Regions from separate parts of the Lacticaseibacillus salsurae genome, predicted to be linked through region 1. Evidence: predicted binding sites of a transcription regulator. Region 1 holds the regulator's gene; each other region holds the start of a gene.
What was found. Region 1 encodes LexA, which represses DNA repair genes until DNA is damaged. Its sites were predicted from a motif close to CNAACANNTGTTNG; they were not measured.
Positions count from the first base shown of each region.

Region 2: a site for LexA is predicted at 3,365-3,378, ahead of ruvA (Holliday junction branch migration protein RuvA). Genes of this name have one in related genera too.
Region 3: a site for LexA is predicted at 3,927-3,940, ahead of ACKTSG_RS09325 (replication-associated recombination protein A). Genes of this name have one in related genera too.

Region 1 is NZ_BAAFZI010000006.1:16,333-24,398, reverse strand. Features, by position in the region: gene ACKTSG_RS03560 (class II fumarate hydratase) at 1-553, shown strand, start outside; gene ACKTSG_RS03555 (magnesium transporter CorA family protein) at 673-1,605, opposite strand; gene ACKTSG_RS03550 (hypothetical protein) at 1,726-2,598, shown strand; gene ACKTSG_RS03545 (AEC family transporter) at 2,740-3,687, shown strand; gene ACKTSG_RS03540 (hypothetical protein) at 3,704-4,171, shown strand; gene lexA (transcriptional repressor LexA) at 4,352-4,978, shown strand; gene ACKTSG_RS03530 (hypothetical protein) at 5,309-5,506, opposite strand; gene ACKTSG_RS03525 (AI-2E family transporter) at 5,798-6,934, shown strand; gene ACKTSG_RS03520 (hypothetical protein) at 6,937-7,410, shown strand; gene ACKTSG_RS03515 (hypothetical protein) at 7,486-7,839, opposite strand; gene ACKTSG_RS03510 (alcohol dehydrogenase catalytic domain-containing protein) at 7,936-8,066, shown strand, end outside.
Region 2 is NZ_BAAFZI010000005.1:59,852-67,917, reverse strand. Features, by position in the region: gene queA (tRNA preQ1(34) S-adenosylmethionine ribosyltransferase-isomerase QueA) at 686-1,720, opposite strand; gene ruvB (Holliday junction branch migration DNA helicase RuvB) at 1,742-2,749, opposite strand; gene ruvA (Holliday junction branch migration protein RuvA) at 2,765-3,349, opposite strand; gene ACKTSG_RS03325 (TVP38/TMEM64 family protein) at 3,501-4,094, shown strand; gene ACKTSG_RS03320 (Maf family protein) at 4,213-4,755, opposite strand; gene mutL (DNA mismatch repair endonuclease MutL) at 4,755-6,659, opposite strand; gene mutS (DNA mismatch repair protein MutS) at 6,664-8,066, opposite strand, start outside.
Region 3 is NZ_BAAFZI010000030.1:18,097-26,162, forward strand. Features, by position in the region: gene ACKTSG_RS09305 (alpha/beta hydrolase) at 1-444, opposite strand, end outside; gene ACKTSG_RS09310 (RluA family pseudouridine synthase) at 517-1,389, shown strand; gene ACKTSG_RS09315 (universal stress protein) at 1,410-1,901, opposite strand; gene ACKTSG_RS09320 (hypothetical protein) at 1,956-2,231, opposite strand; gene ACKTSG_RS09325 (replication-associated recombination protein A) at 2,654-3,925, opposite strand; gene ACKTSG_RS09330 (hypothetical protein) at 4,037-5,704, shown strand; gene ACKTSG_RS09335 (helix-turn-helix domain-containing protein) at 5,681-6,082, opposite strand; gene ACKTSG_RS09340 (helix-turn-helix transcriptional regulator) at 6,227-6,424, shown strand; gene ACKTSG_RS09345 (DUF1694 domain-containing protein) at 6,463-6,900, opposite strand; gene ACKTSG_RS09350 (DUF1054 family protein) at 6,963-7,556, shown strand; gene ACKTSG_RS09355 (hydrolase) at 7,603-8,066, opposite strand, start outside.

The sequences.
Region 1 (8,066 bases):
TGCGTTAAAAACTTTGGCCACAGATTTGCTGAAGATCGCCAATGATATTCGCTTTTTGGCATCAGGTCCGCGCGGTGGGTATGGCGAGTTGACCATTCCGGCCAATGAACCTGGCAGCTCGATCATGCCAGGTAAGATCAACCCCACGCAAGCTGAAGCGTTGACCATGATCGCCACGCGGGTGTTAGGCAACGATGTGACGATTGGCGTGGCCAACAGCCAAGGCAACTTTGAAATGAATGTCTACAAACCGGTAATCATTGCCAGCTTTTTAGAATCTTGTGAGCTACTGGCAGGCGGCATCGACCAATTTACCCGCTTGCTGGTGGCAGGCTTAAGCGCCAATACCCACCACATGCGCGAATTGGTGGATAACTCCTTGATGCTGGTAACGGCTTTGTCGCCACATATCGGCTATGAAGCCAGCGCCAAAATCGCCCAAACTGCACAAAAAAACGGCAGCTCACTAAAAGCTGCCGCCATTGCCAGCGGTAAAGTGACTGCTGCCCAATATGCGCAATGGGTCGATCCGCTGACGCTATGTGAATTGTGATCGCTTGAGTCTGCAACTGATCTTGCGTCCAAAATACCGATTGGGTGTCACGGCTAGTCCAACGTTGACTAGCCGTGACGCCTTTTTTGTCTGCATAAACGTTATTGACTTTTCATGATCTAGAAATAATCTTTTTTCTTCAATAGCCAAGCACAACTGCCACATAAAATCCCCATCACGGCCAAAATGATCGCAAAGCCACTGACCCCATGGCGAAATGGCAACCAGGTGTTCATCCCCCAAATGCCAGATACGATCGCCGGAATGGTCATAATGATCGACACGCTGGTCAACACTTTCATGATCAAATTCAAATTGTTACCCACGATCGCCGACACTGCAGTATTGTATTGATCCAATAACGTGCGGGCGCAATCACACACCATCAGCACTTGGCTACATTCGACATTCACCGCATGCAGGCGATACAGATGTTCATCCGTGGTGAAATATTGCGCCGAAGCCACCAACTTTTTCACCACATCTTGGGTTTTAGTTAACGCCGCATCAAAATACACCAAGCTGCGTTCCAAGGCGATGATCTCATATAACAAAGTATTGCGGCTGGCAGTGGCCAAGCGCGATTCCATGGCACGCGTTTGCTGATCCATTTCGTCGACATCGGCCACAAATGCTGACAAGATCGCTTGCATCAGCGCCAACGCTAGGTCTTCGATGTCGCCGATGTCATGGGTTTGGGCAATAAAGTCGTCAACGACAGTCAAATGCTGGGCGGAAACACTCACCAACTGCCTCGCGACCATCATCAACGCCAGCGGCACAGTTTCATAAACGCGATCGCCTTGGGTGTTGGTTGTCGCCACTGGCACGCGCACCACCAATAAAGCCGGTTTCTCGCTACCATCACGCACGCCGACGACTCGTGGTTCTTCATGCGGATCGACGCCAGCTTGTAAATAATCAAAAGGAAAATGATACTGGCGATCCAGCGCCGCTAATTCGTCAGGTTTTGGGTCGGTTACCCGCAACCACTGCACAGCTTGTGGGCTTTGAATAATTTGACCCGCATCAATGGTGTATTTTGCTTGCATACGCTCACCTCAACGCTATTTTACCACGGCTTAGTGGATTAAAAATGTTTAAGAATCCCGCCGTTTTCAGAAAAACGCGGTACAATGAACGTTATTCAATCGACTTTGGGGAGGAAACTTATGCGCCGACGCAGACGACGCAGGCGGCATTTTGGCCTGTGGCTTTTCATTATCATCATCGTGGCTGTCGCTAGCACGACGTTGTTTCTTATTTATCGCGGGGCCAAAGTTTCTGGGCCCAACAGCAATGCCAGCTCAGTGACCAAAGTGATCGACACCACGCCTACCAACCAAGCCAACAAAACCGTCAGTGGTACTTGGCGCGCTGATGGGGCCGCCAAAGATCCAGACGGCGAAAAGCTGCATGTGCGCGTATCTTTACGTTTGCGCCCAAACGGCCACTATCGCCGCGAGCTCAAGATCCAAGGCCAAACGCTGCGCACGATCGTGGATTCTGGAACTTATACTGGCCGCAAAACCTTTAAACTCAAAAGCACACAAGCGGTGATTTTCACCTACGCCAGCAAAGCCGCGCAAAACGCTCACCGCGCCAAAGCCACTAGCCGTTATGGCCAAGAGATTGCGGCATACCCTAGCTACTTGAACAAAGTCTTAAATAACCGCGTATCCAAAACCACTTATGAGTATGTCAACACCAGGTTATCGCTGAAGCACACGTCACAAACAGTTCCGACCATCGCCGCGGCGATCAGCCAACAAACTAGCCGCCACCAGACAACTGGTGAATCAAGCACCGCTGACGACGATACCAGCGATGCCACGAGTAGCGACGATACTTCAAGCAGTGATGCCAGCAGCAAAATGACGGTCAGCGAAGCCCAAGCGATCGTGGAACAACAATATCCAAGTTCGGATTATACGATCACTGCCATGGGGCAAACAGGTGATAACTTCACCTTTGTCGTGATCGATCAACAAACCCATGATAATCAGTATGTCACCGTTAATGGCGATGGCCAAATCGAACAATAAAACAACCGAGCGCCAGGCCTGCGCTCGGTTATTTTATTGTCGAATCGTTCTCATCGTTTTCAAATCGTATTTTAACTTTTGAAGGCATGTGCTACAATAGAAACATTGTTTTTCATCCCACTGCTTAAAGGAGTCTCAACTGTGACTGCATTCTTATCTAGTGTTTTCGGCGTTTTAGAGATCTTGATCTTGATCGCCATTGGCTATGCGTTGACCGCAGTTGGCTGGTTCAACGATCGCTCCAGCCGCATCATTGCCAAAGTCGTCACCCAAGTGGCCTTGCCAGCTTACATGATCGTGACCATCACCAGCGACTTTTCCGCCAAACAACTGGCCACGATTTTACCGGATCTGCGCTTTCCAGTGATGTCCATGGCGATCTTATTTGGGTTGTCATTTGGCGTGTGTCGCGCGCTAGCTGTGCCTAAAGGCCGCCGCGGCTTATTTAAGTCGATGTTTTTCAACTCCAATACGGTATTTATCGGTTTACCGGTGAATATGGCCTTATTTGGACCGAAATCATTGCCTTATGTGCTGGTGTATTACATGGCCAACACCACGATTTTTTGGACCATCGGGGTGTATTTGATCCAAGCCGATGGCCCGCATGCGGCACATTTTGACTTGAGGAAAGTCTTAGGCAAAGTGTTCTCGCCACCATTGTTAGGCTTTATCGTCGGGGTGATCTTCGTGTTATTAAAGATCAAGCTGCCAGATTTCTTGATGAGTGATCTGAATTATGTCGGCAACTTGACCATTCCCGGTTCCATGTTTTTCATCGGCATTTGCATGTATCAAGCCGGCTTGCGCAATATCCGCTTCAATAAAGAATTGTTGGGGATCTTCGCCGGACGCTTCGTCTTTGCACCGATCATTATGTTCTTGTTGGTGTTTGCCGCGCCAGTGCCGTTGTTGATGAAGCAAGTCTTCTTATTACAATCGGCAATGCCAGTGATGACCAATGCCCCAGTGGTCGCCAAGTTATATGGCGCTGATGCGTCAAATGCGTCGATCACCGTGTCGGCGACGACTTTATTTTCCATGGTGGTGATCCCGATTGTCATGATCGCCGTGCGCGTGCTACACTAAGCATAGAGGTGAGCAAATGCGCGGATTATTGATCATGTTGCTGGCGCTTAGTTTGGCTGGATGCCAAGCCCAAGCGGCGCCAAAACCAGAAAAAGCCAGTTCAACCAGTACCAAAATCCAAGTTAATAAGCCAAAACATCCTGCCCCACTCAAAGCAAAAGAAGCCGATTTGCTTGGGCATTATTTTGTTGATCGCGACGATCATAACCAAGTGTTGCAATTCACCGCTTCCACATCTGGTTATTATCTGGATGTCCAAACCCGCCACAATGGCGAAGACTTCACGTCCAGTCAAGCGGGGATCTTCAATGGCAAGCTCACCATCAGTGGTTTGACTTATACGTTTAGCGGCACCGCACAACCAAACGCCGCTCAAAGCACCATCAGCTTCAAGAAGTTGACCAAAACCGCCATGCAACAACTCCCTGATGGTCCGATTTACCGCCGGGTGAAAAACGATGACTTAAGCACCTTGACACCATAAACTGCTGTGTCAGCCTGATGCTGGCACTTTTTTAATGTTTTTTTGCCAAAGCGGTGTATGCAAGCGGCCAAAAGCGCATGAAATCGCGAATTCCCAGTGAAAAAATCTTGCAAACAGTTGTTCGCTCTGGTACGCTGTAAGTAATCAAAACAGGTTGCATACGCGAAAGGAGTGGGCCTAATGCCTACCGAAAAAAAGAACAAACGTTGGCAAGAGATCCTCGAAACCATCCACAGCTCCATTGAAGATCGCGGCTTTCCGCCGACTGTACGTGAAATCGGTAAGGCAGTTGGTCTTTCCAGTTCCAGCACTGTGGCAGCACATTTAGTCAAGCTTGAAGACAACGGCTTAGTGGCCAAAGATCCTACCAAGCCGCGGACTTTAATGTTGACGCAAGCTGGGCGCGATTATATCGGCGTGACCAATGGCGGCATTCCGATCGTCGGGACCGTCGCCGCTGGGGTGCCGATCACTGCGATCCAAAACATTGACGACTACTTTCCAGTGCCAGATGACATCGGCTATGACGCTGACGAATTGTTCATGTTGCGGGTTTCTGGGAACTCCATGATCAAAATGGGCATTTTAGATGGCGACCAGATCATCGTCAAGAAACAACAAAATGCCGAAAATGGTCAAGTCGTTGTTGCCATGACCGAAGATTCTGAAGCTACCGTTAAGCGTTTCTATAAAGAAGCTGGGCGCATTCGCTTGCACCCGGAAAATGATGATATGGCCGATATGTATTTTGACACGGTCACGATCTTAGGCATCGTGGTCAGCTTATATCGGCCAATGCTCGACTAAAAACACCTTTCGGCTCTGCGCCTCGATCCTTTGATCGTGATGCAGAGCCGTTTGCGTTATGAGCTGGGCCAGTGAACTGGTTGGGATTGCTTGATCTTGGCGCATTTTGGTCTTGATGATCATCTGGCGTTACTCATGGCAACTTGGGCGCCAGTATTTTCACCTTGATCTTCGCGTTCAACATTTAGACCAACGTGACAACTGCCAATCTTTAGTCGATGCCGATTGTCGTGGTTGGTGAACAGCCCGTCGCGTTTGAATGCACAAAAAAACCTGCCGAAGCAGGCTTACTCGATTCGGCACGGTTGGGTGCGCGATGTGAGCGACAGTTTACATCCGATGCGTCATCGGGATGTGTTTGAGTTGGCGGCGATCACACTTGTTACGCGTCATCAGATAGAAGACGCCGAAGTGTACATCGATGGCCAACAAGAGAATCGCGACAGTTGCCATGTGCGTAAACATCAGCACAACTGTTAACAAAATCAGTACCCGTAAACTCCATTTCATAATCTCAATTGATGTCATTGATGACACTCCCTTCCACCACATTTGGTTTGCTATGATTAATAGTATACGCGAAATTCTCCGAATGTAAAGCTCAATTATACATTATTTTTACATTCGGTGCCCTAATGTCGGCGTTTGCTGGTTTTGTATCGTGAATTTACAAAGCAAATTTACATTCAGAAGCGCCAGATCCTTGATTTGACAGGCTTTTTAGTAAGCGCTAACATATTATGACGATCACCGGCTAAATTCGCATATTTGGTTTAGATTCGGTACACTAATAGTACAAACCCGTTCAAGGAGGTCACAATGGATCATCATTCCCGATTCTACCGCCGTTTTCTCAATAGTAAATTCACTGTGGGCTGCTTAAATGCCTTATTGGTGCTACTGGCGCTATGGATCTTTACGCAGATCGCATGGATCTTCAAACCAGTGGGCTCATTTGTCGGCATCGTGGCCCCGCCGCTGATCTTAGCCGGCGTGTTGTTTTATTTGCTCAACCCGCTGGTCAACTTTTTACAACGACATGGCTTCAAGCGCCTATTGGCTATTGCCTTGGTGTTTGTTGTGGTATTAGGGCTGTTGGTTTTAGCAATCGTCAAACTGGTGCCGCCGATCGAACAGCAATTTAACAACATCGTCAAGTTCTACCCGCAATATTGGCAAAGTTTCACCGATTGGTTGACGCATCTCAACGAAAACCAAAGCTTCATTTCCCAACACGACTTGGACCAATTTGGCAAAGAACTGATGACCAGCCTTTCCAGCAAAAAAGGCTCCTTGTTGTCAGGTACGGTGACTGGGATCCAGAACTTCTTTGGCATCGTCGGCAACGTGGTGATCACCGTGGCCACAGCGCCGATCATTTTGTTCTTCTTATTAAAAGACGGCGATCACTTCGCACCATTAGTGGTCAACTTGTTTCCGACGCGCATGCGCCACAGCTTAAGTGATACCTTGCATGAAATGAACGAAAAAGTCGGCTCTTATGTCCAAGGTCAATTGACCGTGGCCATGGCTGTGGCGATCATTTTTATGGTAGGCTTTTCAGTGATCGGCTTGAAGTTCGCGTTGGTATTAGGCTTGATCGCCGGTCCGTTGAACTTGATCCCTTATTTCGGCTCGGCGCTAGCGATGATCCCGGCGCTGATCGTGGGGGCGACAACTTCGCCGCAAATGCTGATTGCCGTGATCGTGACCTTCTTTGTGGAATGGGTGATCGAAACCCAACTGATCTCGCCGTTCGTGATGGGCTCCAAGTTAGCCATGCATCCGCTGACGATCGTATTGGTATTGTTGACTGCCGGGAATTTATTCGGCTTGATCGGGGTGATCTTAGGGATCCCAGGCTTTGCGGTGATCAAGATCATTGTCACCCGTTTGTTTCATTGGTATCAACAAGCTAGTGGCTTGTATCCAAGCGCAAGCGATGGAAAGGATTAACTATGATTGATATATTCTTCATCATTTTAGACGTCGGCATGTTGATCGCCGGCGGGTATTACTTGTATTGGCAAAATAAAATCGATGTGCGCGGCGGCTATGCCATGTTTCAAGTGTTTTTCGCAGGGATCTTAGCGTCGCTGTTGATCACGTCTGGCACCACCAGCTTCGCTTACATCGTGTTTGCTGCCGCCTTCATTACTTTGGTGATCATGGCTGGCAACTCTGGCTTGACGCCGACGCGCGTGATCGCCACTGGGGTGTTTTCGCGGGTGATCCCTTACACCAAGTTATCTGCGATCACCTTGACGCCACTAGACTTGCCGAATGGTCGACAAATGGTCGTGGCGATTTTCAGCTTGAATCCGCGTCGTTTTGTGCGCATGACTTTTCGCATCGACTTGGCCAGTTTGATTGCCGTGTTGCGCCCGCGGGTCCCAGAAAATATTCAAATCGCCGTCGAACACGTCCAATAACTTGATCAAGCGCACAAAAACAGCTCTGCTTCGCGATTTTTGAATCGCAAAGCAGAGCTGTTTTGATTTTGTCGATCAGATCCGTCTAGCGGCAAATAACAAGGATAACACCACCACGATGCCAATGGCGCCAAAGGTGAAGACCCAATCAAAGGTCAACCCCAACATGAAAATATAGATCAATAACATCATGGCGCCGCCGATCACCAAATCGACACCAAAGCGGCCTTTGCGCGTTTGACATGACGCATCCAAACCCACCAATAACCACACGCCTACTGCCAAGCCGACGCCTAAGCTGATGGTGGCAGTTTTGGCCATCAGATTTTGGGGGTTCGTCGCAAACCAGCCGATCCAACTGAAAATCGCCGCAGCGATCACTAAAAGTACGAATAAGCCGTATGCGTGGCTTCTTTTTGCATGAGACATGGGTTTCCTCCGAATATTCAAGCTGTGACCAGTTTACCAGATTGCGTCGGTGATTTACACTAGAGCTATTAAAATCTTAATCAGCGGAGGCGCTTTATGCCAAAAAATCTTGCCATTGCCGCTTTCAACGGCCGTGCGATCACCGATCCAAATGTGTTTACCGAAGTGGACTTGCCGATCCCATCCCCTGCCGCAGATGAAGTCGTCATACAACTTGAAGCCATCAG
Region 2 (8,066 bases), on a different contig from region 1:
CGGCTGGGTTGTTGCGCCATTGTGAGGGTCCTAGGTAAAGCTAGCTGGGATGTCTCGCTTAGCTCGCCACCCGCCGGATCTTTCCCTGCGGCTTTCCGTAAGCGATAAATCGCTAACGGAAATCTCACGATGGCGCAACAACCCAGCCTCCGTCCCAAATTCAAACGCCCTGGTTGCTACCAACTTTTTTCAGATAGCGACAACTCATTGACTTCAACGTTCAGATACTGAGCCGACTCGAAGTCACGTTACGCAGACGTGTTCGTTTAACTGACCAGATGACTCTATCCAGTGCTCAACGTTGTCACCGGTGTTGCGTTGAGCAGTCAGTTGGCGCGGCTCACTGAGAAAAGCTGGCAGCGGAGGTGGATCGGCAAAACGAAGGAAAACTGGCCAATTGCCGTGAAAGTGAGCTCAAGGATGACGCCGAACTTTGGCGGCATGCGCAGATCTCACCGGTAAATTTTGAAACAGCGGGTTGTGCTGGTTCAAAATTTAGGCGAAAGAACATCGGCAGTCTTGGCCGATTTCTGAAGCCGTCCGCCCGGCAATTGGCCAGTTTTCCGCAGTGCCGCCGATCCGCCGCAGCCGCCAGCTTTTCGTGCCGCAGCGTCTTAACTGTCAGTCCATCTTACCACGACAACGCTAAGACAACAAAAGGCCGCAGTGGGCCTTTTGCACAAGTTTACTTGTGAATATACATGGCATCGCCGAAGCTGAAGAAGCGGTAACGTTCCTTGATCGCATGTTCATAGGCATTGAGGATGTTCTCGCGGCCAGTAAATGATGCCACTAACATCACCAACGTGGACTTTGGCAAGTGGAAGTTGGTGATGAATGCATCGACCACGCGCCATTGGTAACCAGGCTTGATGAAAATATCCGTCCAGCCACTAGATGGTTTGATCTCACCATTGAACTTGGTGCCGATGGTTTCCAACGTCCGAATCGACGTGGTACCAGTGGCGATGATCTTGCCGCCGTTTTTCTTGACTTCATTCAAGGTATCGGCAGCTTCTTGGGAGAAGCGGTAAAATTCACTGTGCATTTTGTGATCTTCGATGTTCGTCACTGAAACCGGACGGAATGTCCCCAAACCCACATGCAAGGTCAAGTAAACCAATTTGGCGCCTTTGTCTTGGGCCTTTTGCAGTAATTCTTCGGTCCAGTGCAACCCGGCAGTTGGCGCAGCGGCGGAACCGACTTCTTTGGCATAAACGGTTTGATACATTTCTGGGTCGTCGAGTTTTTCTTTGATGTACGGTGGCAATGGTGTTTCACCGAGTTTGTCTAAGATCTCCATGAAAATACCGTCATAGTGGAATTCAATGATCCGGCCGCCATGTTCGAGTTCTTCAGTGACAGTGGCTTTCAATAAACCATCGCCAAAGTCGATCTCAGTGCCAACTGGGGCTTTTTTGGCCGGCTTCATCAAGGTTTCCCACTTGTCGCCTTCCGTGTTATGTAACAATAACACTTCCATATGCGCACCAGTCTCTGGCTTAACGCCATATAAGCGCGCTGGCATCACGCGGGTATCGTTCATCACGATCGCGTCGCCAGGTTCAATGTAGTCCAAAATGTCATAGAAGTGTTTGTCTTCGGTGGCACCAGTTTTGGCGTTTAACACCAACATACGGCTGGCATCGCGCTCTTTTAATGGCGTTTGGGCAATCAATTCATGCGGCAGATCATAATCAAAATCTTCGGTAGTTAACACAGTAGTTCCTCCTGAGAAACGTTATTTGTTAGTTAAATACGGCATATCCAAATGAGCAAAACCAGCTGGCGTCACCATGCGGCCGCGCGGGGTGCGCTTCAAAAAACCGATCTGTAACAGATACGGTTCGTACATTTCCTCAATGGTGGCAGTTTCTTCACCGATGTTAGCGGCAATCGTCGCCAACCCGACTGGGCCACCATCGTAATCGCGGATCATCATCATGAGCATTTTGCGGTCGATTTGATCCAGCCCGCGTTCATCCACTTGCAATTGATCTAAGGCGTGGTCCACTAACGCCACGCTGACGGTATCGGCTTCTGCCACATCAGCGAAATCACGGATGCGCTTAAGCAAGCGGTTGGCGATCCGCGGCGTGCCGCGGGAACGCAGCGCCAATGCTTGCGCTGATTCTAGTGGCAGCGACATGTTGAAAATGCTAGCTGTGCGCTGCACGATCTGCGTGAGCTCTTCATCAGTGTAATAAGCCATATGCGCGGTGATCCCAAAGCGATCGCGCAACGGCGCTGACAACATCCCCGCCCGAGTCGTCGCCCCGACTAACGTGAACGGCGGCAACGGAAAATGGACCGGGTGTGCAGTTGGCCCTTGCCCGACAACAATATCAATATAGAAGTCTTCCATCGCCGAGTACAGCATTTCTTCAACAATTTTAGGCAAGCGGTGAATTTCATCGATGAATAACACATCACCGGCTTGCAATTCGTTGAGCAACGCCACCAAATCACCTGGTTTTTCGATCGCTGGCCCTGAAGTGCTACGAATGTGCACGCCTAATTCATTGGCGATCACCAATGCCAAAGTGGTTTTACCTAAACCCGGTGGGCCATATAACAGCACGTGATCCAAGGCTTCTTCGCGCTTTTTGGCGGCCTGGATGTACACTGACAACTGGTGTTTGACCGCGGTTTGGCCGATGTAATCAGATAACAGCTGCGGCCGCAAGCTGCGTTCGATAGGATCTTCTTGCGCTTGTGAATGTTGATCAACGATCCGATCGTCAGCCATATGACCCCTCCTTTTTTATTGACTTAACAATGATAACCCTAAGCGCATGTATGCGTCAGTGGTTTTGGCATTGGAATTTTCTAATTGTCCAGCTAAATGATCAACGGTTTTTTGTGGGTAACCTAACGCCACTAACGCCGCCAAAGCATCAGCTAACTGGGCATTGTCAGGTTGCTTAGGCAATAATTCTTGCAACAGCGGCCCTGGCGCGTCGATCTTACCTTTAAGATCCAAAATGATCTGTTGAGCGGTTTTTTTGCCGATACCAGGAAATTTCGTCAAAAAGCGCACATCATCTTGGGCGATGGCATTTGCCAAGCCTTCAGTTGACGCATTGGCTAAAATCGCCAGCGCTGATTTTGGCCCGATACCGGTGACGCTAAGCAGTTGATTAAAGGTTTGTTTTTCGCTGGCGTCAGCAAACCCGTACATGCTTTGATCATTGTCACGAATGATCAATTGCACATATACAGTTGCCTCTTGGCCTTCTTCAAATTGATACGGATTGGCCACTAGCAGGCGATAGCCGATGCCATTGACATTGATCACAATAAAACTCGGCGTAACGGCGGCAATGCGCCCTTGCATAAATTCGTACATGAGGGTCCTTTCTTAAGTACATGTGTTCGCTACATTCTACCATAATTCGCGAGTCCACCCAACAAATCAGACTTGCGCCGCATTCCAAATGGCTTGTCACTTGCTAAACTAAAACCAATGAAATCACAGCGGTCAAAAAAGGGGTGACATGGTGGACGCATCAACTTCACGCAAATTGATCAACGCGACAACAGTTGGCATGTTAGGCGTCAGCGCTGGCTTGTGCGCGTATTGGTATCACTTAGGCGTCTTTCATGATCTCAACAGTATGCAAGGCTTTTTGGCAGGGATCGGCGCGATCGGTCCTTTGTTGTTCATTGCCATTCAAATCATTCAAGTGGTGATTCCAGTGATCCCAGGCGGTATTTCCACTGCAGCTGGGGTGTTGTTATTTGGTCCATGGGCTGGTTTTGCGTATAACTATATCGGCATTTGTATCGGCTCGATCATCAACTTCTGGCTGGCGCGGTATTACGGCGTCAACTTCATCCGCTATGTGGTCAGTGAAGCCACCTTTGAAAAATACCAACATAAAACCCAAAATCAGCGCAAATTCGACTGGTGCTTCGCCTTGGCAATCATCGCGCCAGTGGCCCCAGATGATGTGTTGTGCTTAGTCGCTGGCATGACGAAAATGTCATTCAAAAAATTCTTAGCGATCATTATTTTAGGCAAACCGATCACCATCGCCGCTTATTCTTGGGGGTTGGTCACTGGGGCGCATTGGTTGACACAACTGTTTTAATGCGCAAAACCGGCGATTTTTCCAGCACACAGACACCGTTGCCTCACGATTTTCTTTTGGAATCGTGAAGCCGCGGTGTTTTTAAGTGAAACGCACAAGCGCAGACCGCAAGGCTTTCTTATAACATGCGCGCCAAAGTGCTGATAGGCAAGCCCATCACATTGTAGTAATCCCCGACAATGCCCTTGACCAATAAAGCGCCTTGGCCTTGGATCCCATAGGCGCCAGCTTTATCGCGGTATTCCCCACAACTTAAATACAGTTGGATCTCAGCGTCGCTTAACGGCCAAAATTCAACCGCGGTGGTCACCGCTTGCAGCTGCTCTTGGCCATCAGGCTGGCGCACATAAACGCCAGTATGCACATGATGCACTTGGCCAGATAAAGCTTGCAACATCCCCAATGCGTCGGCTTCATCTCGTGGCTTGCCTAGCAACTGATCATGAAACGCGACCATGGTATCGGCTGCGATCACCGTCGCTTTAGGGTGCAACTCAGCCACAGCGCGACCTTTGGCTTGGGCCAGACTTTGCACATAATCAGCTGGCGGTAAAAGCGGCAGTGCCCGCTCGTCGATCAATGCGCCTTGGGCTTGGAAGTCTTTGGTGATGCGCTGCAACAGTGCCACGCGGCGCGGTGCCTGACTGGCTAAGATCAGCATTAATAATCCTCCGTGGTGTGTGAGTCTTGGATCCGCTTGAACATTTTCTCCAGATCAGTATTGGAAAAATGCACCAATACCGGCCGGCCATGCGGGCAGTTGAAAGGATTTTCACATTGGGCCAACTTCACCAATAACGCTTGGGCTTGTTGGGTGTCTAAATGGTGATTGGCTTTAATGGCGCGTTTGCAACTCATCATGATCGCGGTTTTTTCACGAAACGCGGCGACGGTCAAGTGGCCATCTTTTAACACCCAATCCACCATTTCGCGAATGGTGTCTTCTTCTTGGCCAGCTTTGAACCAAGTGGGATGCTGGCGGACGATGAACGTATTTTGGCCAAAGTCTTCGAGATACAACCCAAGGCTTTCAAGCGTTGGTCGCGCGGCTTTGATCGCAATGGCGTCGCTGGCTGGATAATCCAGCACCAGTGGCACCAACAAGCGTTGCAAGTCCGTGGCGACAACGCCGATTTGTTGGCGATAGTATTCGTAATTCACCCGCTCTTGAGCGGCATGTTGATCCAGCAAATACAACCCATCTGGATCTTCTGCCAACAAATAAGTGCCATGCACTTGCGCCAAGTAGCGCAGATCTGGGAAGCGTTTGGCAGGCTTTGGTCGGTCCGCAACCGGCGCGGCCACTGGTTGCGCCGGCTGGGCGTATTTAGCATCCCATTGCGACAAGCGCGCTGGATCTTTAAAAATCGGCGTGCCATCAAGATCTTGCATCGACTTGCCAAACTCGGCGGTTGGCGCAGCATTGGCGTCAACGCTTGGCATCGGCGTTGGGGTTTTTGCGGCGGCTGTTGGCGCTTGGGGTTGAAACTGCCGCTGGACTTCATTAAGCGTTTGCGTCAATTGATCCAGATCCACTGCCGGACGCTGACGCAAATTGTGCAACGCTTCTGGGATCAGATTTTCTGAACTTAAGCGAGTTTTGATGGTTTGCGTCAGTAAGTCAGCCAGTTGGCTTTCTTTGCTTAAGCGCACTTCTTGTTTAGTCGGGTGCACATTGACATCCACCAACAACGGCGCCATTTCAATATTGACCACGGCGATCGGGTAGCGGCCGACCATGAGCTTACTGCCGTAACCGGCAATGATGGCTTTGGTCAACTGATAGTTTTTGATGTAGCGGCCATTGATCATCAAGCTTAAATAATTGCGTGACGCGCGAGTGGTGTCAGGCAATGAGAAATACCCAGAGATCTTGAAATCATCATCTTCACCGGCAAAACTTAACATGCCTTTGGCGGTGGTCACCCCGTAAATGCCTGCCAAGGTTTGTTGCAAGTCGCCATGACCGGCAGTTTTCAGCACCATTTTGTGTTGGTGACGCAAGCTAAAGGCGATTTCAGGATGCGCCAAAGCCAAGCGATTGACGATGTCGACGATCTTCCCAAGTTCGGTGGCTTGTGATTTGACATATTTCAACCGCGCTGGCGTATTGAAAAATAAATCGCGCACCGTGATCTGCGTGCCTTTGCGGCTGCCGGCTTTATCGATGGTTTGCATGTCGCCGCCAACGATATGGGCGATCGTGCCTAACCCAGATTGCGTCGCCGTTTCTAACGTCACATCAGCGACTGCTGCGATAGAGGCCAGCGCTTCGCCGCGAAAGCCTAACGAATGCACATTAAACAAGTCTTTCACCGTTAATATTTTGCTGGTCGCATGCGGCAAAAAGGCAGTCGGTACATCTTCAGCTTCGATCCCTGCACCGTTATCGATCACTTGGATCATGGTGACGCCGGCATCTAACAAATTAATGTCAACTTGCGTGGCGCCGGCATCGATACTATTTTCTACCAGTTCTTTGACGACACTGGCAGGACGTTCGATCACTTCCCCAGCAGAAATTTGATTGCTTAAGGTTGGGGAAAGCTGATGAATTTTAGGCATAAGCTCACTTCTTCTTTAATTGCTTTTGCAACTCAAACAATAAGTTCATCGCATCCATTGGCGTGGCATTCATTAAATCAAATTGACGCAGCTTCTTTTCCACGGCAGAAGGCTTGGGCCGCACAGGTTCTGGCTCAAACAAACTCAACTGTGCTTCAGGTTCTGCCACTTGGGCAGCAGGCTCAGGCGTCACCGGTGTGGCAGCTTGTGCGCTGTTGGCGCCATTGGCTTCGAGTTTTTGTAAGATCGTATCCGCGCGCTGCAGCAAGCTATCTGGCAAACCGGCTAGCTTGGCTACATGGATCCCGTAAGATTTATCTGCCGGTCCTGGCAGCATTTTGTGCAAGAACACCAAGGTGCCTTTTTCTTCAACAGCGCCAACATGGACATTCTTCAACTTGGATAAACTGTCAGACAAGCTGGTCAATTCATGATAATGGGTGGAAAAAAGGGTTTTGGCGTGGACATGATCATGCAAATATTCAATGATCGCTTGCGCCAATGCCATCCCGTCATAAGTGGCGGTGCCGCGCCCGATCTCGTCAAACAAGATCAACGAGCTAGCGGTGGCATGCGCCAAAGCGGCGTTGGCTTCCATCATTTCCACCATGAACGTTGATTGGCCTTGCGCCAAGTTATCCGCCGCACCGATACGCGTGAAGATCTGATCAAACACCGGCAACGCGGCACTGTCTGCTGGCACAAAACAACCCGCTTGGGCCATGATCACGATCAAGGCAAATTGGCGCATATAAGTGGACTTCCCTGACATGTTAGGACCGGTGATCAACAACATGTCGGTATCATCGGTCATCAACACATCATTGGGGATATATTGTTGTTGGCCTAAAACTTGTTCCACTACTGGATGGCGCCCACCATGAACTTCGACATCATGGCCTTTTGCCAACATCTGCGGGCGGACATAGTGATTGTTTTCTGAAACTGTGGCAAACCCTTGCAAGACATCTAAACTGGCGATCAACGCGGCGAGTTGTTGCAAGCGCGCGATCTGCGCTTTGACTTGTTCGCGGATCTCTTGAAACAAGTCATATTCCAAGCCTGCCGCAGATTCTTGCGCCGTCAACATCAACGCCGCTTTTTCTTTGAGTTCTGGCGTGGTGAAGCGCTCAGCGTTCGTCAAGGTCATTTTGCGTTCATAACGGTCTTCAGGCACTTTATCTAAGCTACCATTCGGGACGGAAATAAACCAACCAGCTGCGGAAGTATTGTTGACTTTTAACGTTCGAATACCTGTGATCTCACGTTCATGGGCTTCCAGTTCTGCCATCCACTTTTTGCCGTTGAGATTGGTATCGCGGTAAGTGTCCAGCTGCTGATTGTAGCCTGCTAAGATCACGCCGCCGTCAGTGATCGACAGCTTGGCTTCAGGATCGATCGAGCGGC
Region 3 (8,066 bases), on a different contig from region 1:
AGTGGCCGCCACTGCCGCCCGAATCGTGGTATGTTGCGCGAGCCATGACGAGAAATCCAGCAATGGGCTCCACGCCACCGTCGGGTAATGGCCAGCAATGTTGAGGTTCAACGCCATGGTGGCGCCAGCCGATGCGCCTAACAAGCCGATCCGTTCACGATCAAAATCATAAGTTGAGGCTTTTAACCAAGCGCAAGCGTCAATGAGATCATTTTGCGCATCAGGAAAACGGTGTACTGGTGCCAAGCGGTAATTGGGGATCGCCACCAGATACCCAGCGTCAGCTAACTGCTGGCCAAGATCAGCATCTTTGTGTTTATCGCCGCGGATCCAGCCGCCGCCATGAAAGTAAAGGATCGCCGCGTGATTGGGGTGATCAGGCAGATAAAGATCTAATTTTTGCAGTGCATCGCGACCATAAGCCACATCAAGAATTTCAGACATAAGACATCCTCCAGAATAATTTAATTATACCGCGAGGCGTCACGTGAAACCAACCGTCTAAAGGAGGAGAAAATGCGCTTTACTTTTACCATCACCGCCAGCCGGGATACCACGATCCGAGTGGTTTTAGCCGACTTTGGCGTCAGCCATCGCTTATTAAAAAAGTTATTTGACGCGCATTTGGTGTGGGTCGATCAACACCCGGCACTGCACAATCGCGAGGTGAAAAAAGGGGCTTTGGTGCGCTTTGACTTGCCAGATGACGGTACCGTGGCGTTAAGCGCTCACCCCATTGAAATCGTGCAAGAGTTGGCCAACTGGCTGATCGTCAACAAACCGGCAGGCTTGGCTAGCGTGCCAGGTCCTAGCTCGCCTGATGATTCGCTGCTCAATCGCGTGGCCGGCTGGTTGCATCAACAAGGTTTCACCCATCCGCAACCGGCGATCATCACGCGCTTGGATCGCGACACCACAGGATTGGTGTTGGTCGCCAAACATCCTTTTGCCCAAGGCCGCTTAGATGCGTTAGGCGTCAACGGGCAATTAAGCAAACATTACTTGGCCGTAGTATCCGGCGTGTTGCCGCCAACTGGTCGCATCGATCGGCCGCTGGCTTTGGCGGCAGACGGTATTCATCGTGAGGTCAATGCCAGCGGCCAGTCGGCGATCACCGAATATGATGTGTTGACACAAGGGGCGCAAGCGGCGCTGGTGCGGGTCCATTTGCTCACTGGGCGGACGCATCAGATCCGCGCGCATTTCGCTGCTATCGGCCACCCGGTAGTCGGGGATGAGTTGTATGGCGGAGACTTGCGTCAGTTTGACCACCAGTTGCTCCAAGCCAGCGAACTTGAGTTTACCGATCCGTTCACAAGCCAAGCGGTGCATGCACAATTGCCGCTACCTGAAGCGTGGGAGGTAGCCATTAAAAAAGTCGGAAAATAAAATTTTCCGGCTTTTTTGGTTTATTTTGTTGGCCGCGGTTTTTTCGTCGAAGCCAAAGCAGGTTTGTTTTGCAGATCCGTGCGCACCACCAAAACGTCGCAAGTGGCATTGCGCGTAACATATTCAGTCACACTGCCGATCAACAAACGTTCAACGGCATTCAAGCCAGTGGCGCCGATCATGATCAAATCGATATTGTGTTGTTTTGGCATATCGCGGGCGATGATGGTTTTAGGGGCACCATATTCAATGGTGTAACTGACTTTCTTCAAGCCGGCATCTTTCGCCTGTTGGATATATTTTTCCATTGTTTGCTTAGCGGTTTCGGTGACTTGTTCGACCATGGCGGAGTCAAAACTGGACACGTTTTGAAACGCGCGGGTGTCGACGGTGTGCACCATGAACAATTCCCCGTCGTTACGCTTAGCAACGGCGATCGCTTTTTCAAAAGCCAATTCGGATTCGTAAGAGCCGTCGATCGCAACCAAAATGTGTTTGTATTGTTGTAACATGTCTATCACCTCTTAACTTTATTATAGAGCATTGGCGCAAAGAGTGAAAGCCGTTTACATATTGAGAAACTTTGGCAAACTCACACCGAGCAACCCGCCACCTAGCGCTCCTAAGATCAAAGCGCCGATCTGTAGCCAAGGGTTAGGCACGAAGGCTGCGACGACCGCCAGTAAGCCGGCAATGAGCAACAGCAGGGCATAATTGAATAAGGTCTTACCCAATTTTTCTGGGACTTGTTTCAAGGTCAAAAAGCCTTGTTGACGGTGCGCCAGCAAATAGCCGGCTAAAGCAAATAATACCAAAGCATAGATCAGCATGATGACAGTCATAGCGGACTCCTTTAAGTCGTTTCTAAGTGTATTGTACCTGCCGCTGCCAAGTGGGGCAACTGGATAAATGATGGCACAAAAAAACCGGCCGAAGCCGGCTAAGTCGCGAAGACTTGATGAAAGGCTAGTGGTACCGTTATCTTCCCGTTCTGTTGAAACCCGCTAATAAGCAAGTGGGTCCAAACGTCCAAGGCGTTAGCGATTCAGTGATAGAATCGCACGGCATTGGGCTCTGATGGTCCCAAGGTCTCGAAACTGTTCGGTCAACTGAATTATGGGAAGCGCGCATACCTTAGGTGACTTCCATGGTTAAATCATAGCATGAACCACGCACAGATGCAAGTGATGCCCCAGTGCAAAACAGCGAGGGGACAACGTTGGTAGCGCTGTTTTGCCTAACACTTTCAATCCTGGTTGTCAACTTATCGCCCTTGGAGCTTGCGCAGTTGCGCCAAACGCTGGGCCAAGGCTTGCTCATATTTGCCAGTGGTTTTTGGCGTGTAGTAATGCCGATTTCGCAAGGTTTCTGGCAAGTAGTCTTGTTTGACCCAATCGCCGGGAAAATCATGCGGAAACTGGTAGCCGACGCCATGACCTAACGCCGCTGCGCCTTTGTAATGGGCGTCTTTAAGGGGATCTGGGATCGCGCCTGAATGTCCGGCTTTAATGTCGGCTAAAGCGGCATCAATGGCGTTGATGGCAGTATCGGATTTTGGCGCTAAGCATAAGTCGATCACCGCATTGGCCAACGGAATACGACCTTCTGGCAGGCCTAAGCGCTCTGCGGCTTGGATCGCCGTTAAGGTCCGGTTAGCAGTTTGCGGATTGGCCAAGCCGATGTCTTCATAGGCAATCACCAGCAGCCGGCGCAAAATACTTGGCAAGTCGCCAATGGTGATCAAACGGGCCAAATAATGCAACGCGGCATCCACATCGGAGCCGCGAATACTTTTTTGAAACGCCGAGATCAAATCGTAATGCGCATCCCCGTCAGCGTCGCCGTCAATGGCGCGTTGTTGCAAACACTGATGCATGATCGCTTCCGTGATGGTGATCTGTCCGTCAACTTCAGAGGTGGACAACACTGCCAATTCCAGGGCATTTAACGCTGAGCGCAAGTCGCCATTGGTGGCATGCGTTAAAAATTCCCGGGCTTTTGGTTGTAGCGCCACTGGATACTCCCCTAAGCCCCGCGTTTTATCTGCTAACGCGCGCGTCACGGCTTGATCGATATCGGCTGGTGTCAGTGGCAACACTTGAAAGATCTGCGTGCGGCTGCGGATCGCCGGCAGAATGCTCATATAAGGATTTTCAGTGGTGGCGCCGACTAATACGATGCGGCCAGATTCCAAATGCGGCAACAAAAAGTCTTGCTTGGTTTTGTCCAAGCGGTGGATCTCGTCTAACAATAAGATCACGGTGCCAGACATTTTGGCTTCTTCAGCGACGATCTGCAAGTCTTTTTTGGTGTCAGTGGCAGCGTTCAAAGTGCGAAACGCATATTTAGTGGTGCCAGCGATCGCACTGGCGATACTGGTTTTCCCAGTACCAGGCGGTCCGTATAAGATCATGGAGCTTAAGCGCAAAGCTTGTACCATGCGCCGAATGATCTGGCCTTGGCCAACTAAGTGTTGTTGGCCGACCACTTCGTCTAAATTTTTCGGGCGCATGCGAAACGCCAGCGGTTGTTGCATGCGATCACTCCTTTGCAGATTTTTTTCCATCATAGCACAACTCAGTGAACTTGCATGTCACACCCAGCGTGTTACGATAAGATGACAATGTAAAAAAGGCGGATGAGTAGCGTGTACGACTACGGAAAAATGATCGACGAATTGAATTTGATTGGCTTGCTGCCACAAACTCAGCTAAAAATGACGGTGCAGTTAGGCGCGGCAGCTGCACACTTACCAAAATCACCTTATTGGCATCAAACTGGTGACAACTTAACGGTCACCTTGCCTTGGTCAAGCGACTTGCGGCAAACCACCCGGTTGTTGTCAGCGGTTTTTGTGACTTTAGCACGTTTGGGACAAACAACTGAATTGGGCTCAAATCCGTTCACATTGGCTTGGGTATTGCCAGAAACTTTGATCCACACAGCGTATGAAGCCATTGCCGATAGCCAAAATGCACCCAAATATCCAGAATTTCATAACGGTTGGTATTTGCGTGAAAGCTTGGCTTGGGGCAAAGTGCAACCGCAACTGCAGCAAATGTTTGGCGCGGCGCAAGGCTTTGATCTGACTTTGTTAGGCCAAGACGTTGACACCAAAGGTATCGTCGGTTTGCAAATGGCTAACGTGCCGATTTTGGCCAATACGTCTACTGGCAGCCAAACCACGAGCTTGTTGTGGCTTCAAGCGGCGCTTTGGGGCGTGTTAGGCAACACCTTGCCCAATGATCTGGCCAAATGGGGGACACCTAGAGTCTTGGACCTAGAATCCGTGCGGGTGATGCAGCGCATGCAGCCTGGGTTGCGTCGCCAGATCCAAGCGCCAGATGATGGCGTGCATTTAGCTGGCTTTCCACAATTGACGTTAGATGATCAACTGTTATTAAGTGCGGCTTTAAAATTAGGCAAAAAAATCGCCGTGTTAGACGACACGACGCCAGTACTTCAAATCGATGATCAGATCATTGCCGGTGGGGCTTTAGGCAATTCGCATTCCGCTGCGATGTTGGCCAAATCAAAGCCTGCCACCAAAGCGATCTTAGCCCAACATCATTTGCCGACGCCACCAGCTGCGATCTATACCAATTTGCCGCAAGCGCTCCATGATTTTCACACCAGCTTCGCCAACAAAGCCTTGGCCATTAAACCGACGATCGGCCGCGATGGCCAAGGGGTGCGCGTGTTCATGTTGCCGCCAACAGAAACTGAATTTCGCGACGCCGTCACTCAAGCCTTACAATTTGGCCCGGTATTGATCGAAGCGTATGCCAAAGGCGCCGCTTACCGGTTGTTCGTGCAAGATCAACAAGTGGTTGCCGCCATGGAATTGACCCCAGCGAATATTGTTGGCGATGGCCGGCGCAGTATCGCCGCATTGGTCAGCCATAAAAATCTGCGCCGGCCTTTAGGGTGGCAACCGGTGGTGTTAGACGAATTGGCGCAAGCCATGTTAGCTGCCCAAGGCGTCAGTGCCGATCAAGTGATCCCGCGGGGGCATCAAGTGTTATTGCGAGCGACGTCTAATACGCGTTTTGGTGCAGATGGCTATGATGTGACTGACGACTTGGATGCCGGCTACAAAAAAATCGCCGTGCAAGCGGCGCAAGCTTTGGGACTAGAAATCGCTGGTGTGGACTTGGTGATCGCCAATTTGTATCAAGCCTATGACCCAGAAAAGCCAGGTCTAGCAGAGATCTTAAGTGTCACGGCAACGCCAGCGATCTGGCCGCATGCCGTGGCGCAAATGGGCACCAAGCGCGACTTGGCGACCGGGCTATTGACCCGTTTGCTTGGTTGATGTTGGGCTTAAGGCCCGCGCCACGTTCAAGGTGCCAGCAAGCGATTCGCGCAGCACTTTGCGTTGCTTGCCCGTTAATTTTTGGCCAGCTAACGTCGGTTGGCTGGCATTGTCGTCTAATTCGGATAATAGATTCGCCAATTGGACATCGACATCAGCTAACGTTGGCGTTGCGCGGTGTTCAGTGCGCCCTAATAAATAATCCAGCGAAACGCTGAAATAATCGGCTAAGCGCCGTTTGGTGGCGTCATCTGGTTCGCGGACGCCTTGTTCATAGGAAGAATAAGCGGATGCGGAGATCCCTAGCGATTGCGCCAAGTCCACTTGCCGTAAGCCTTTGTGTTCAGTCCGGAGCTGTTTTAAGCGTTCTGCGTTCATATGAAAATTCACCTCATTATTGTTAGCTTACAATACAAATTGTATAGTTGAAAGAAAACCACAATTAGGGCATTTTTAAGTTGACGTTGCACGAATTGTGACGTAATTTTGTAGTAAGCGGATACGAGATAGGAGTGACTCCGGATGCGCGATTGGCTGGTCGCAAAGCGGAAGGCGCAGGGGCTGACCCAGCGTGAGTTCGCTTTACTGTTAGGAATTCCGGTGAGTACGTTGGCTGCTTATGAACAGGCGACGCGCTCACCGACAGTTGCCAGGGCCAAGGTCTTGGCGAAGAAGTTAGATGTTGCTTGGGAACAATTCTTCGATCCGAATCATCAATGAGAAACTGGCTAGTGCCCATGCACTAGCCAGTTTTTGCATTAAGAAAAGCGGTCAAACCAGCTGTGCTTGGGTGACTTTTGCGGCGTTTGGGGTTTTGGTAATGCGATATCGGCAACGTTGATGGCATGCTGGTTGACCACCAATAAGAAAAAACGTTGCGGATCCAAACTGGCCGTGTCATCATTGACCAGCGTAAACGCCAGCCCTTGCGCTTTGACAGCTTTCATATAAGGTGCAGTTTTGGCAATGTCAGCTTTGCCATTCAAAAGCACCTTGTAAGTCGTATCATTGGCGTAAGCTTTTAAGGCTGCCACAAACGCTGGCAAGGTGGTGGCAGCAGATGATTCTGCATTAGTGATCGCCAAAGCCACCCGCTCGCGCAGTGAGCCTAAATACAAGCGACGTTGATCAGGCAAAGTTTGCGGATTGCCGTTGAGACTTTGCATCAAGCGGTCAGTCGGATCTTGTTCAGCCAAGAAAATCCCTCCATATGGTATCATATACTCAGATTGTAACACGTCGCATCGGAGGTTTGTAGATGTTTGAAGAAACCGATTTCAAGGTATTTGATCACTTGACCCTAGACGGCCGCTTGACCCGCATTCGCCGAGACTTAGATCCAAAGTTTGCACAAGCAGGATCGGTGCTGTTAGCTCACGCAGCTGACTTGGGGATGTCGCACTTATATGGGCATATCGCCAAGCATGCCCGGCGCCATAAAAATCCGCCAGTTGATACGTGGTTGGCGTTATCCACTAGTGCGCGTGGGTATAAAATGCTGCCGCATATCGAATTAGGCTTTTGGGATGATCGGCTGTTTTTGTGGGTGGCGGTGTTGCAAGAAGCCAAAGCCAAGCAAGTCGACGTTGCGGCAGTGACGCCTTTGGTGTTGGCCTTAGATGACAGTTTCGAATTGGCTCATGACCACACAGACAAACTTGGGGCCAAGCCGTTGACCGCAGCAAATTTAACGGCGCAAACTCAGCGTTATCAAACGGTTAAACGCAGCGAATGGCTAGTTGGTAAAACCTACTTGCGGCAGGACCCGCTTTGGCAAACACCGCAAAGTTTGTGGGCCGATATTTTGCAGCGGTTTGACCAATTGTTGCCGATTTATCAACACCTGATTTAAAAAAGCGGTGATCAGCCAGTTATGTTGGCCGATCACCGCTTTTATCTCAGTCGAATGAAACAAAATCGCCTGCTTGCATCAAGGCTTTGACAAAATCCGGTACAGTTTCGGTGCGATTCCAATCGCGCTGCCACTCACAGGCCAATTGCGCGTTGGTGACCAAGTGTGCGCCAGCTTGTTCAATGCGGCGCAAGGCGGTTTCATGGGCGATGGTGCTGGTGCCGCCAACGGCATCGACGACTGGATACACATCATAGCCTGATTGCAGCGCGTCTAAAGTTGGAAACGCCAAGCAAGCTTCCGTCCATAAGCCCACGATCACCAAGTTGGTGCGCCCAGTAGCCGCCACGGCTTCGACAAATTCTTTATCTTCCCAAGCATTGATATTGGTGCGGTCATAGCTGACCACGCCTGGCATCAACTTTTTTAAAGCCGGGATGGTGTCGGTATTGCGGCCAGATTCGACATTCACAGTAGAAAGTACGATCGGCACCTGATAGCTTTGCGCCA